DNA from 3 places in the Alkalihalobacterium alkalinitrilicum genome. Region 2 is predicted to be linked to each of the others. Evidence: riboswitches for the same ligand, from Rfam matches in the RefSeq annotation. Region 2 holds a riboswitch; each other region holds the start of a gene.
What was found. A riboswitch is a leader RNA that binds a small molecule or an ion and turns the genes downstream of it on or off. The one in region 2 is predicted to bind cyclic di-GMP.
Positions count from the first base shown of each region.

Region 1 (3,333 bases), 990 kb from region 2:
TTGTCTGTGTTTGCATTTTATTTTCCATAGTAACACCCTCTTTCCTTTGATCTACAATCATCATAAACTATTGTGACATATAAATTAAGTGCAAAATTGCAAATGTTGTGCATTGTTGCACAGATTTGGTTGCATTTTTACTGATCATACTGTGTTTCATGGGGTTTTTACTGTTGGCATGAAAGTTGCAATATAGTTGTATACCTTAATTACAAAACAAATGGAGTGATACAAATGGTTAAAAATTTAGAGTTAGATTTTTTCACTGAAAAAGTAGCATTACCTGACAGAGCAATTGATATTGAAAGTATTCCGTGGGTTCCACATAGTGAAGGAGTATGGTTTAAACCGCTACGATTTGATTTAACTACTGGTAATTGGGTTCATTTAACAAAGATGTCAAGTGGTGCGATGATTAGACGCCATAGACATACAGGTGGGCCTGTTCTCGCTTATCCGCTTCATGGAGAATGGTATTATTTAGAAAGAGATTGGGTTGCTAGACCAGGAACATTTGTTTATGAGCCGCCAGGAGATATCCATACGTTAGTAGTGGATAAAGACAAAGGTGAAATGATTACGTTATTCTTCTTAGGTGGGGTCATTCAATATTTAGATGACAATAATAATGTGACTGATCAAGATGATATTTTTCTTCGATTAAAGAAATACACTGATTACTGTGAAGCTAATAATATACCAATCGTAAATTTGACATACTAGTTTCCTATTCGAGGCCCAAGTTTGTAATCTTGCAAACTTGGGCCTCTTTGTAACTTTATAACTAAGGTAGTTTGATATACATTGATTAAAAGAGAGACTAATTACATAAAATCATTGAAAATTTATAATTTTTAAATGATAATAGAACTAGTTAATCAACTCTATACAAATAAATTGAATAATTTGTTAAGGGCAAACCTTTGGAAACAAAGGGACGCAAAGCTTTAGGGGCTAATACAAATTTTTTGTTATGCTAGCCAGTTACCGTTTTATGGAAACATTTTTTAACGGGAATGTTTTTTTATTTTATATTAAGCTACTAGATCCATTCAGTTATTGGGGGTAGGCACTGGGAAAATATAATCGTAACTTATGTCTATTGATAGATAAATTTTGTGAAAACCGCCAATTCATTGGTGTACTTGTGTTTCTATATTAACAAGATATTTAAATATAAAAGGTGGTTTGAGGGTATGCAACTGACAATTCAAAAAAAGCTCTTTTTTATAATTCTTCTTTTGTTAGCGGTTCCAAGTTTAATTATTGGTATTGTTGGCTTTAACTCTGCAAAAAGTAGTCTAAATCAATTAAGTGGAACCATGTTGGAAAATAGTACAAAGCAAGTCGTACATATGATTAGTGCATTAAATAATGAAGTGGATAAAGGAACTTTGTCTTTAGAAGAAGCACAAGAGACAGTTAAAACTTTTATTTTAGGGGAAAGAATGGCTGATGGAACGAGACCTGTAAATACCAATATAGATCTCGGAGAATATGGGTATATTTTTGTAATTGATAACCAAGGAAATGTTCAAACCCATCCATCCCTTGAAGGTGATAATGCTTGGGAGTTTCAAGCAAGTGATGGATCGTATTTTGTACAAGAATTTATTAATGTTGCTGAAAGTGGTGGAGGTTTTGTTTATTATGATTTCCCACATCCAAGTAATCCCGATCGAAATGAAACGAAAATAGGATATTCTGAAATTGACCCGTATTGGGGCTGGGTTATTGTACCAAGTTCATATATGTCAGATTACAACAGTGGTGCTAATCAAGTTTTATATATTCTTCTCATTACATTAGGGTTATCTTTATTAATCGGAACGGTTATTACATACTTATTTTCAAGACATTTATCAAAACCAATCCAAGCATTATCTCAACAGGTGCAAGAAGTGGCATCTGGTAACTTGAGAGTTAGTGAGTTAAACATTAAAAATAAAGATGAAATTGGTTTACTAGCGACTAGTGTAAATAAAATGACGAAAAACTTAAAAGAAATCATTGGTCAAGTGTCTTCTAGCTCTGAGCAAGTAGCATCGACTTCAGAAGAGCTATCTGCAAGTAGTGGGCAAACTAGTAAAGCAACAGAAGAAATTACAGAAGCGATACAGGAAATTTCCAGCGGTGTTGAAAAACAAATGGAAAGTATCGAAGAGATGTCTAATGTTGTAACGCAAATTTCTACTGGAATTGAAGCCATTTCCAAAAATGCAGAAGAGGTCAATCAATCTTCAGAAGAAACAGCGAATACGGCTCAAAAAGGGAAACAAGTTGTATTCCAATCGATGGAACAAATGAACCAAATTAATGCTTCAAGTATAGAAATGGAAAAAGTAATTCAAGCTTTAGGACAAAAGTCTGAGCAAATAGAAAATGTCATTTCAATCATTACTAGTATATCTGATCAAACGAATTTATTAGCCTTAAATGCAGCGATAGAAGCTGCTCGCGCAGGAGAACATGGTAAAGGGTTTGCAGTTGTTGCAGATGAGGTAAGAAAGCTAGCAGAAGAATCTAGTAGAGCGGGTAGTCAAGTAAATGAATTGATTAAAGACATTCAACAAGAAGTAAGTAAAACAGTAGATGCAATGGGTGAAAATGGACGTGCAATAGAAGAGGGGATCACACTAGCAAACCAAGCAGGAAAGGCGTTTGAGGAAATTACAGATGGTGTTGAAAATGTTAGTTATCAATTCCAAGATATTTCAGCTGCGATCCAACAAATCAATACAAGCTCAGAAAGTTTATTAAGAATGGTAGATGGTACGGAACACATTTCAAAAGAAGCGGCAGGTTATGCTCAGAATGTTGCTGCTTCAGCAGAGGAGCAAAATGCGTCTATGGAAGAAATCACTTCTGTTGCTGATACATTAGCCACCATGGGTGAAGAATTGCAAAATAGTGTAAAAAGGTTTAGCTTATAATCATCCTAATAAGTTAAAAGTGAGAACTTCTTAACGAAACAGAGCAAAAAACTAAAATAATAATTATATAAATCTCCTACCGAATTTGATTAAATAGGTAGGAGATTTCTTTTCGACCTTGCTTTAACGAAGTAAAGGATCAATAGTATGCTTCATTCAGCTATGCAAAAAGTAGAATGAAAGCACACGACAGACCGAACTAAACTTTTGGTAATAGCGTCCTCAAGTAATCTTTGTTAATTAATATATCCTCAAGTGTATAACTATCAAGGACTTTTAAGAATGCTTTCATGGCATCATTCAACACATGTTTTAATCTACATCCTGAACTGATGATACAAAGGTTTCCTTCTTCGTTAAAACATTCAACGATTTGTAAGTCTTCCGTTTGTCTAACGAC
Region 1 covers NZ_KV917368.1:1,709,032-1,712,364, reverse strand. Annotated here, with positions in the region: gene BK574_RS08010 (sigma-54 interaction domain-containing protein) at 1-28, opposite strand, end outside; gene BK574_RS08005 (2,4'-dihydroxyacetophenone dioxygenase family protein) at 235-723, shown strand; cyclic di-GMP riboswitch class I at 905-992, shown strand; gene BK574_RS08000 (methyl-accepting chemotaxis protein) at 1,197-2,933, shown strand; gene BK574_RS07995 (Rrf2 family transcriptional regulator) at 3,133-3,333, opposite strand, start outside.
Region 1: it holds a riboswitch for cyclic di-GMP, as region 2 does, so the genes downstream of both, BK574_RS08000 (methyl-accepting chemotaxis protein) here and BK574_RS13000 (anti-repressor SinI family protein) in region 2, are expected to answer to the same signal.

Region 2 (3,333 bases):
ACTTATCAAAAAAAAAAAAAACAAGAGAGTATGAGAACCGACCTTCTTACACTACCTTTCATTATTCTTTCTACAAACCATTATTCCGTTTATAAAACTCATGGAATAGCTTCATCAATGCTCGCTTTTCGATGCGGGAAACATAGCTTCTAGAAATATTTAGCTCCTTAGCAATTTCCCGCTGCGTTCTTTCTTTCATTAAATCTAGACCAAAACGTCCGACAATGACTTCTTTTTCGCGCTCATCTAATACATGGATGTAATCATAAATTTGCTTTTTTTCCATTTTCAGTTGGATCGTATCGACGATATCGTCCGTTTCTTCTTGAAGGACATCAATTAAAGTAATTTCATTTCCTTCCTTATCCGTTCCAATTGGATCGTGAAGCGATACGTCTTTCTTTACTTTCTTTAATGCGCGAAGATGCATGAGGATTTCATTTTCAATACACCTGGCTGCATAGGTCGCTAGTTTCGTTCCTTTTCCTTGTGAGTAGCTCTCAATCGCTTTTATTAACCCGATTGTGCCAATCGAAATTAGATCTTCTGTATCTTCACGAGTATTTTCGAATTTTTTTACGATATGTGCGACTAAGCGTAAATTATGTTCTATAAGGCGATTACGGGCTTCTTCGTCTCCTTGCTCCATGAGCTGTAAGTATCTCTGCTCCTCTGCTTTCGAAAGCGGTTGAGGGAAGGCATTGTTTTTTACGTACCCTACAAAAACAATGACTTCTTTAATAAAATAGGTGATGGCTGCAAATAATGACACTTCCTCACCCCCATAAGGTTTGTTATCTTATGTCTATGTGTGTATGGGCTCGGTTGTGTCTGTACAAATAAAATTAAATTGAAACTAGTTCTTTCATATCCCCACTTTTTTGAAAGTCATTTAGTGCTCATCCTTAAAATACATAACCTTCTGTAAGTTTATTATTGGGTATTTTCTGAAAAAGTTCTCGACATATTAGTATTCAATATAACAATTAATTCCAAATAATCCATCCGTTTGAAATAACGATGATAGAACTATATACCTACTATTTTTTGTTTATCAACATATCAACAGTGTAAACATAGGTAAAAAAAACTAAGCAGGGGTCATTTTTTCTGTATCTTTGACACGATTTGTATATTCTATCATCGACAAACTTCAACACTATGATATGGTTTCTTCCTTTATACTATGAATTAATTAATACATAAGTCGCGGAAAATCTCAAAAACTTTGAAAAATCATGAGGAATACTTTAATATTTTTCAGAAAACGGCAAACCTATTGAAAAGTAGGGACGCAAAGTCACAGGTCTTAGGTTGGGGATTTGGATTTCAATGATGATGGCTGGACTGCCTGAAATGCTCATAGTATTTTAGGAGGGAAATACGATGAAAAATGAATGTAACAAAGAGTTGGATCAAGAGTGGGTACAATTAATGAAACAGGCAATGGAAATGGGTTTAACCAAACAAGAAATCAAACGGTTTTTATTAAAAAAGAAAACAAACTGGGCAAGTCCTCCAAGAAACTTTATCCTTAGAAAAGACTATCCATTTTTTTTACTTCTTGATAAGTATTACGCAAAAGTTTATTAATTCTATGTAAATTACAAAGTTAGGACGGGCCGAAAGTGATCAATGATGGCGAATATCATTCATCACTTTTTTTCGTTTAACCTAAGCCTAGCTACAAATTAACCTTGGTTGAACTCTTTTGAAACATACAGACTATTTTTCTTAAAAAGGAACCAAAGGTAGCATTCCTCCTATTATAGCTTCTTCTAACAATTACCCATAAAAGCATTTTTGAAATATCATCAAAACCAAACGAGCGAAACGGTACGTAATATTGATGCACTTCATCAATGACACCATACGAAACCGCAACCAAGAATGCAAACTGTTCTTTTTTTCGTTGAAGTTCTCCAAATGTCAAAAAGGCAAGAATAATAAACAAATATAACAGCCCAATTGAGCAAGTTCGAGAATAACTCCAATCGCTACGAACACACTCGGATGCATATTACTAAAAATGACTTCCAATCGACTTGGATTAAAATTACTGGATTGCCACCAAATCAACATCACATAGAGAATAGAATACTAATAAAAACTCTACGCATGTTAAATACATGTATATAACAACGATCAACAAGTACCCATAAGACGTTACCTGAATATTGAATACTTCTCTGGAACAAGTAATACGATATACAGAGGAGGTCTTAGTGATGCTTCTACTAGGTAAACAGATAATGAGTAAAGGTAAAGCTTTTTATCATCGTTTAATGTATGCCTACAATATTGTGTTGTATAAAGATTGTCTTGATAAAGAGATGAAATTAAAACTCTTAAAAAGAGTAATTCATCATGAAAAAGAATTAAATGTTTAGAGAAAATAAGTGAAAGAAGATTGATTAGGAATTTATTAAGTAAGTTCTTATGTTTTTATTTAATCGTTAGACTTTTGTTTAATAAAAATAGAATGATGTGGTGTTGCATTTTTTATAATGTTACTATTTTTATCAAATACTGGTGACATATATTCGCTTTGATTATAATTACCTAAAGGCTTATACTTTGAAGCTACTTTGGCATTCAAATACCTTATTCCCTATAACCTATTAGACTTTTTTACAAAACTTGTAAGCTTATAAATTATATTGTGAATGAGGTACCTCATTCAGCGTTTAACCCTTTTATGATTGCATAACTTCCATTTGCTTTCTGAGCAATTGACTAAACATACTCCGTTTTTCTTTTGCCAGCTGATTAAAGCCACCTTGCTGGATGATTTGACCTTGATCGAGAACAATAACTTGATCAGCGTGACGAATCGTTGATAAGCGATGGGCAATAACGATAATTGTCATTCTGCCTTTCAGTCGTTCGATAGCCTCTTGTATCTTCGACTCATTTTCTGTATCTAACGCACTCGTAGCTTCATCTAATACGAGGATCGATGGTTTCCGTAAAATCGCCCGGGCTAAGACAAGTCGTTGCCGTTCTCCTCCTGAAAGTCGGATGCCACGATCTCCAATTAAAGTATCCAACCCTTGAGGAAGCTTACTAACAAAATCAGCAGAAGCAAATTCGAGTGCTTCCCACATTTCCGCTTCGCTGGCATCTGAAGCAACAAGTTGTAAATTTTCTCGAATACTTTCATTAAATAAAAATGGATCTTGAGGAACATAACTAATCGCTTGTCGCAAAGAACGTACATTACCGCTTGATAGTGGAACACCGTCTAATAATATTTCTCCTTCTTCTGATTGATTAAGTCCCATCAACAAATCAATTAACGTACTTTTACCAGCACCCGATGGGCCAACTACA
Region 2 covers NZ_KV917368.1:2,702,424-2,705,756, forward strand. Annotated here, with positions in the region: gene sigK (RNA polymerase sporulation sigma factor SigK) at 71-772, opposite strand; cyclic di-GMP riboswitch class I at 1,260-1,355, shown strand; gene BK574_RS13000 (anti-repressor SinI family protein) at 1,387-1,593, shown strand; gene BK574_RS13005 (VanZ family protein) at 1,685-1,954, opposite strand; gene BK574_RS27535 (hypothetical protein) at 2,229-2,390, shown strand; gene BK574_RS13010 (ABC transporter ATP-binding protein) at 2,697-3,333, opposite strand, start outside.

Region 3 (3,333 bases), 2.0 Mb from region 2:
GTGCTCCATCGCGAATTTTTTCACTCATATATTGCGAGATAAACCGCGCTTCATGTTGCAGTTGATTATCAATACTCGTTTGTTGATGGACTTTCAATGTACTATTTACTAACATATAAACAGGAATAGAAATCATTGACATAATGGTAATCGTCAAAAGTAACTCGACTAAAGTAATACCTCGTTGATTTCTCATGGTTGCTTTTTCACCACCGTAACTAAAGAAACATCTTGACTGTTTGGTGCGTTTGATTTTACGGTTACTTCTACTTCAAAAAAGCTAGCTGCTAATATCTGATTTCTTTCCTCATCATCAGTTACGTCAGATAACTCACTAAATGAGATTTCATAAAGTACTTCTGTATCTCCTAACAAAGGCGGTTCAAGTTGAGCTATGTTAATTTCCGTACAGCCACTATTAGGGGAACAAGTGCCGTAAATTATTTCATCCTTTAAAGCACTTGGGTACGAATTGACTCTCACTTCTTCGATCACTTGCTGAGCAAAATAAAGAGTTTGCGTTTCTCTTCCTTGAGAAACCGTGTTCGTAAAGGCATTGGTCATTAACGTGAGAATAGGAATTACAATAATCCCCAATATAACAATCGTTACGAGTAACTCAATTAATGTAATTCCTTTTTGATTATTCATATTCTCACACCCTTACCATAAGAAGTTAATATACCAATTCCAAATATCCTGTCCAAATAAATAAGCTAAAAGCGTTCCAATAAAGATAAACGGCCCAAACGCAATCGGTTGTTTACGCTTCACGATGCCAAGTGCCAATAGTAGTACACCAATGACCGTACCGACAAATGATGCTAAAACGAGACTCATCACCGTCATCCATGGTCCTAACGCGACACCAATCGCCGCATACAGCTTTACATCACCACCACCCATTCCACCTCGACTAACGATGGCAATGAGTAGTAACAATGCAAAACCAACAACCCCACCAAGTAAATAGTACCAAAATGGTTCTGTACCTATAAATAGGTGAGAAATGATAAGTACACCAAGCATTGGTAACGTTACTACATCTAGAATAAGTTGTTTACGAATGTCAGTTAATACAGAAATGACAAGTAAAACAGTTAGGAGAAGTGCTGGAATTAGCTCTAGTTGTAGACCGACAAATTTATACACGATAAAAATCGATGTAGCTGTTAAAAGTTCACCGAATGGGTATAAAGGTGATATTTTTGTTTGACAATAACGACATTTGCCTTTTAGAAATACATAACTGAAGACAGGAACTAAATCTAATACCGATAATTTGTGTTTGCAATGTGGACAATGAGAAGGAGGGAAGGCGATTGATTTTTTATTTAATAGACGGATGGCTACAACGTTGAAGAAGGAGCCGAGTAATAATCCTATTAGAATGACATATATATCTATGAAAATCACAATTAACTCTCCTCCTAAAATATATTATGTCTAAAAGGACCCAGTTAATAAATAACTACATTCATTACCTTTTGATTTAAAGTTTACGCATTTTTATCAATTCTGGTTAAAAAGCTGCCGCATTTTTACGGCAGCTTTTATAATAACAGTCTATTGACATTCAGTAATCGCTAAAGGAGTGTCTGCTACTTCTGCAGCAGGAAGATCAGTTCCATCAGCACACTTTGGCCAACTTTCTAAGTAATCACCAACAAGTTGAGACTTTAATGTTGGTTCTTCTCCATTTACCACAGAATACCTTTGAAAAGCATCTTCTGCTATTTTTAAAGTTTGCGCATTTGTATTTTCTGCCGCAGATTCACGTTGCCCCATTAGTGCTGGTACCGCTATCGCTGCAATAATCCCCAAAATAACAATTACTACTAGTAACTCGATTAGTGTTAAACCGCGTTGGTTTTTAAGACGTTTTTGAATAAGTGCTCTCATTCTTATCTCTCCCTTTTTCCTCATAGTTTCAATTTATTTTCAGAGCTGTTCTTGGCTCTCAAAATCGTTAATAGATTGGCTTGTCCTTGTGCGTGATTCCCCTTGTTTCGCTAACTTTTTTACCTTAATCTGTCAAAATGCGACAAATTTAAAGCAAAAAAATAACTTTTACCTTTGACCACCTCCGCAGATGTCATATGTAAAAGTCGGTTGCACCACTAGCTCCTTACGACTTAGGCGCCCACTTACAAGTCGTAACTCATCGCTCCTTTTCAAACTACCTCTAAGAGTTATTACCCTAATTACAGTAGCTCCAAACCTATTATAGCAAATTATTAAATTCAGGTAATACTAACTAGTGAATTTCCAGTTATTCACTAGTCTGAATGTCTTACCCTTATATTTTTGATTATAACAAGAAATCTTTAAAATTAAAGAGTTTTTCAAAAAAAATTATGAGCGTTTTTAAAACATCTTAAGACTAAAGTCACAAAAGATACATTAGTTTTAAATGTGAGTTTTATAATTAGCAAAAAGTAGAAATCATTTCACGTACTTTGTCTCTATCTCCTCTACTTTCTAGTCTTTATCTCGTTAAAGTATCCGCTAAAAAATCTACATTTTTTACGACTTCACAATCATCCCTATACAGCGCTACACGATTTCTTCCTTTTTGTTTAGCACCCGTATACATGGCGCGGTCGGCTTGACGGACGAGTGAAACGGGATTGGTTTCTTCTTTGTCACTTATGGCGAAACCGATACTCGCTGTAACGTGAATGATCTTTTTCTCACCATGATTAAGATCATTATGAATATTGAAACTGTTATTGGCAATTTGACTTCGCAATTGTTCGGCTATCTTATGTGCATTCGTTAGATTTGTATTGGTTAACATGATCACAAACTCTTCGCCACCGTAACGGGCTACAGAGCCATCATCACCTATGATGTTCTCCATTAATTTTGCCAATTGACAGAGTACTTCATTTCCTGCTTGGTGACCATACGTATCATTGACCGATTTAAAGTGATCGAGGTCTAATAAAATAACAGCTAGTTTTTCATTCTGAATGATGCTTCGTTCATATTCTTCAATTAATGTTCGTTCAAATGATCGATAGTTGTAGAGGTCGGTTAGTGAACAACGCTCACTTTCTTTTATCGTCTGTTCGTAATGGCGGGCGTTATCCATAGCAACACCGAGAAAATTGGCGAGAATCTCAACTAACGTGACATCTTGTTTTTTATATGCATTTTTTTCACTGACAGCAATTGTGATAACTCCTTTTATTTCACTATGTTGAATAATCGGGACAATCATAACAGAATGCGCTCCTTTTAACAGAAGTCGCTCCGGTCCTGGCCATTGACTGCGCTTTTGGTAGACAACTCCTTTTTTCTTTCGGTAGGCTTTCTCTGTGATCGAAT
Region 3 covers NZ_KV917368.1:4,741,924-4,745,256, reverse strand. Annotated here, with positions in the region: gene BK574_RS22900 (PilW family protein) at 1-196, opposite strand, end outside; gene BK574_RS22895 (type IV pilus modification PilV family protein) at 193-651, opposite strand; gene BK574_RS22890 (prepilin peptidase) at 664-1,416, opposite strand; gene BK574_RS28945 (type II secretion system protein) at 1,567-1,902, opposite strand; cyclic di-GMP riboswitch class II at 2,098-2,181, opposite strand; gene BK574_RS22880 (sensor domain-containing diguanylate cyclase) at 2,489-3,333, opposite strand, start outside.
Region 3: it holds a riboswitch for cyclic di-GMP, as region 2 does, so the genes downstream of both, BK574_RS28945 (type II secretion system protein) here and BK574_RS13000 (anti-repressor SinI family protein) in region 2, are expected to answer to the same signal.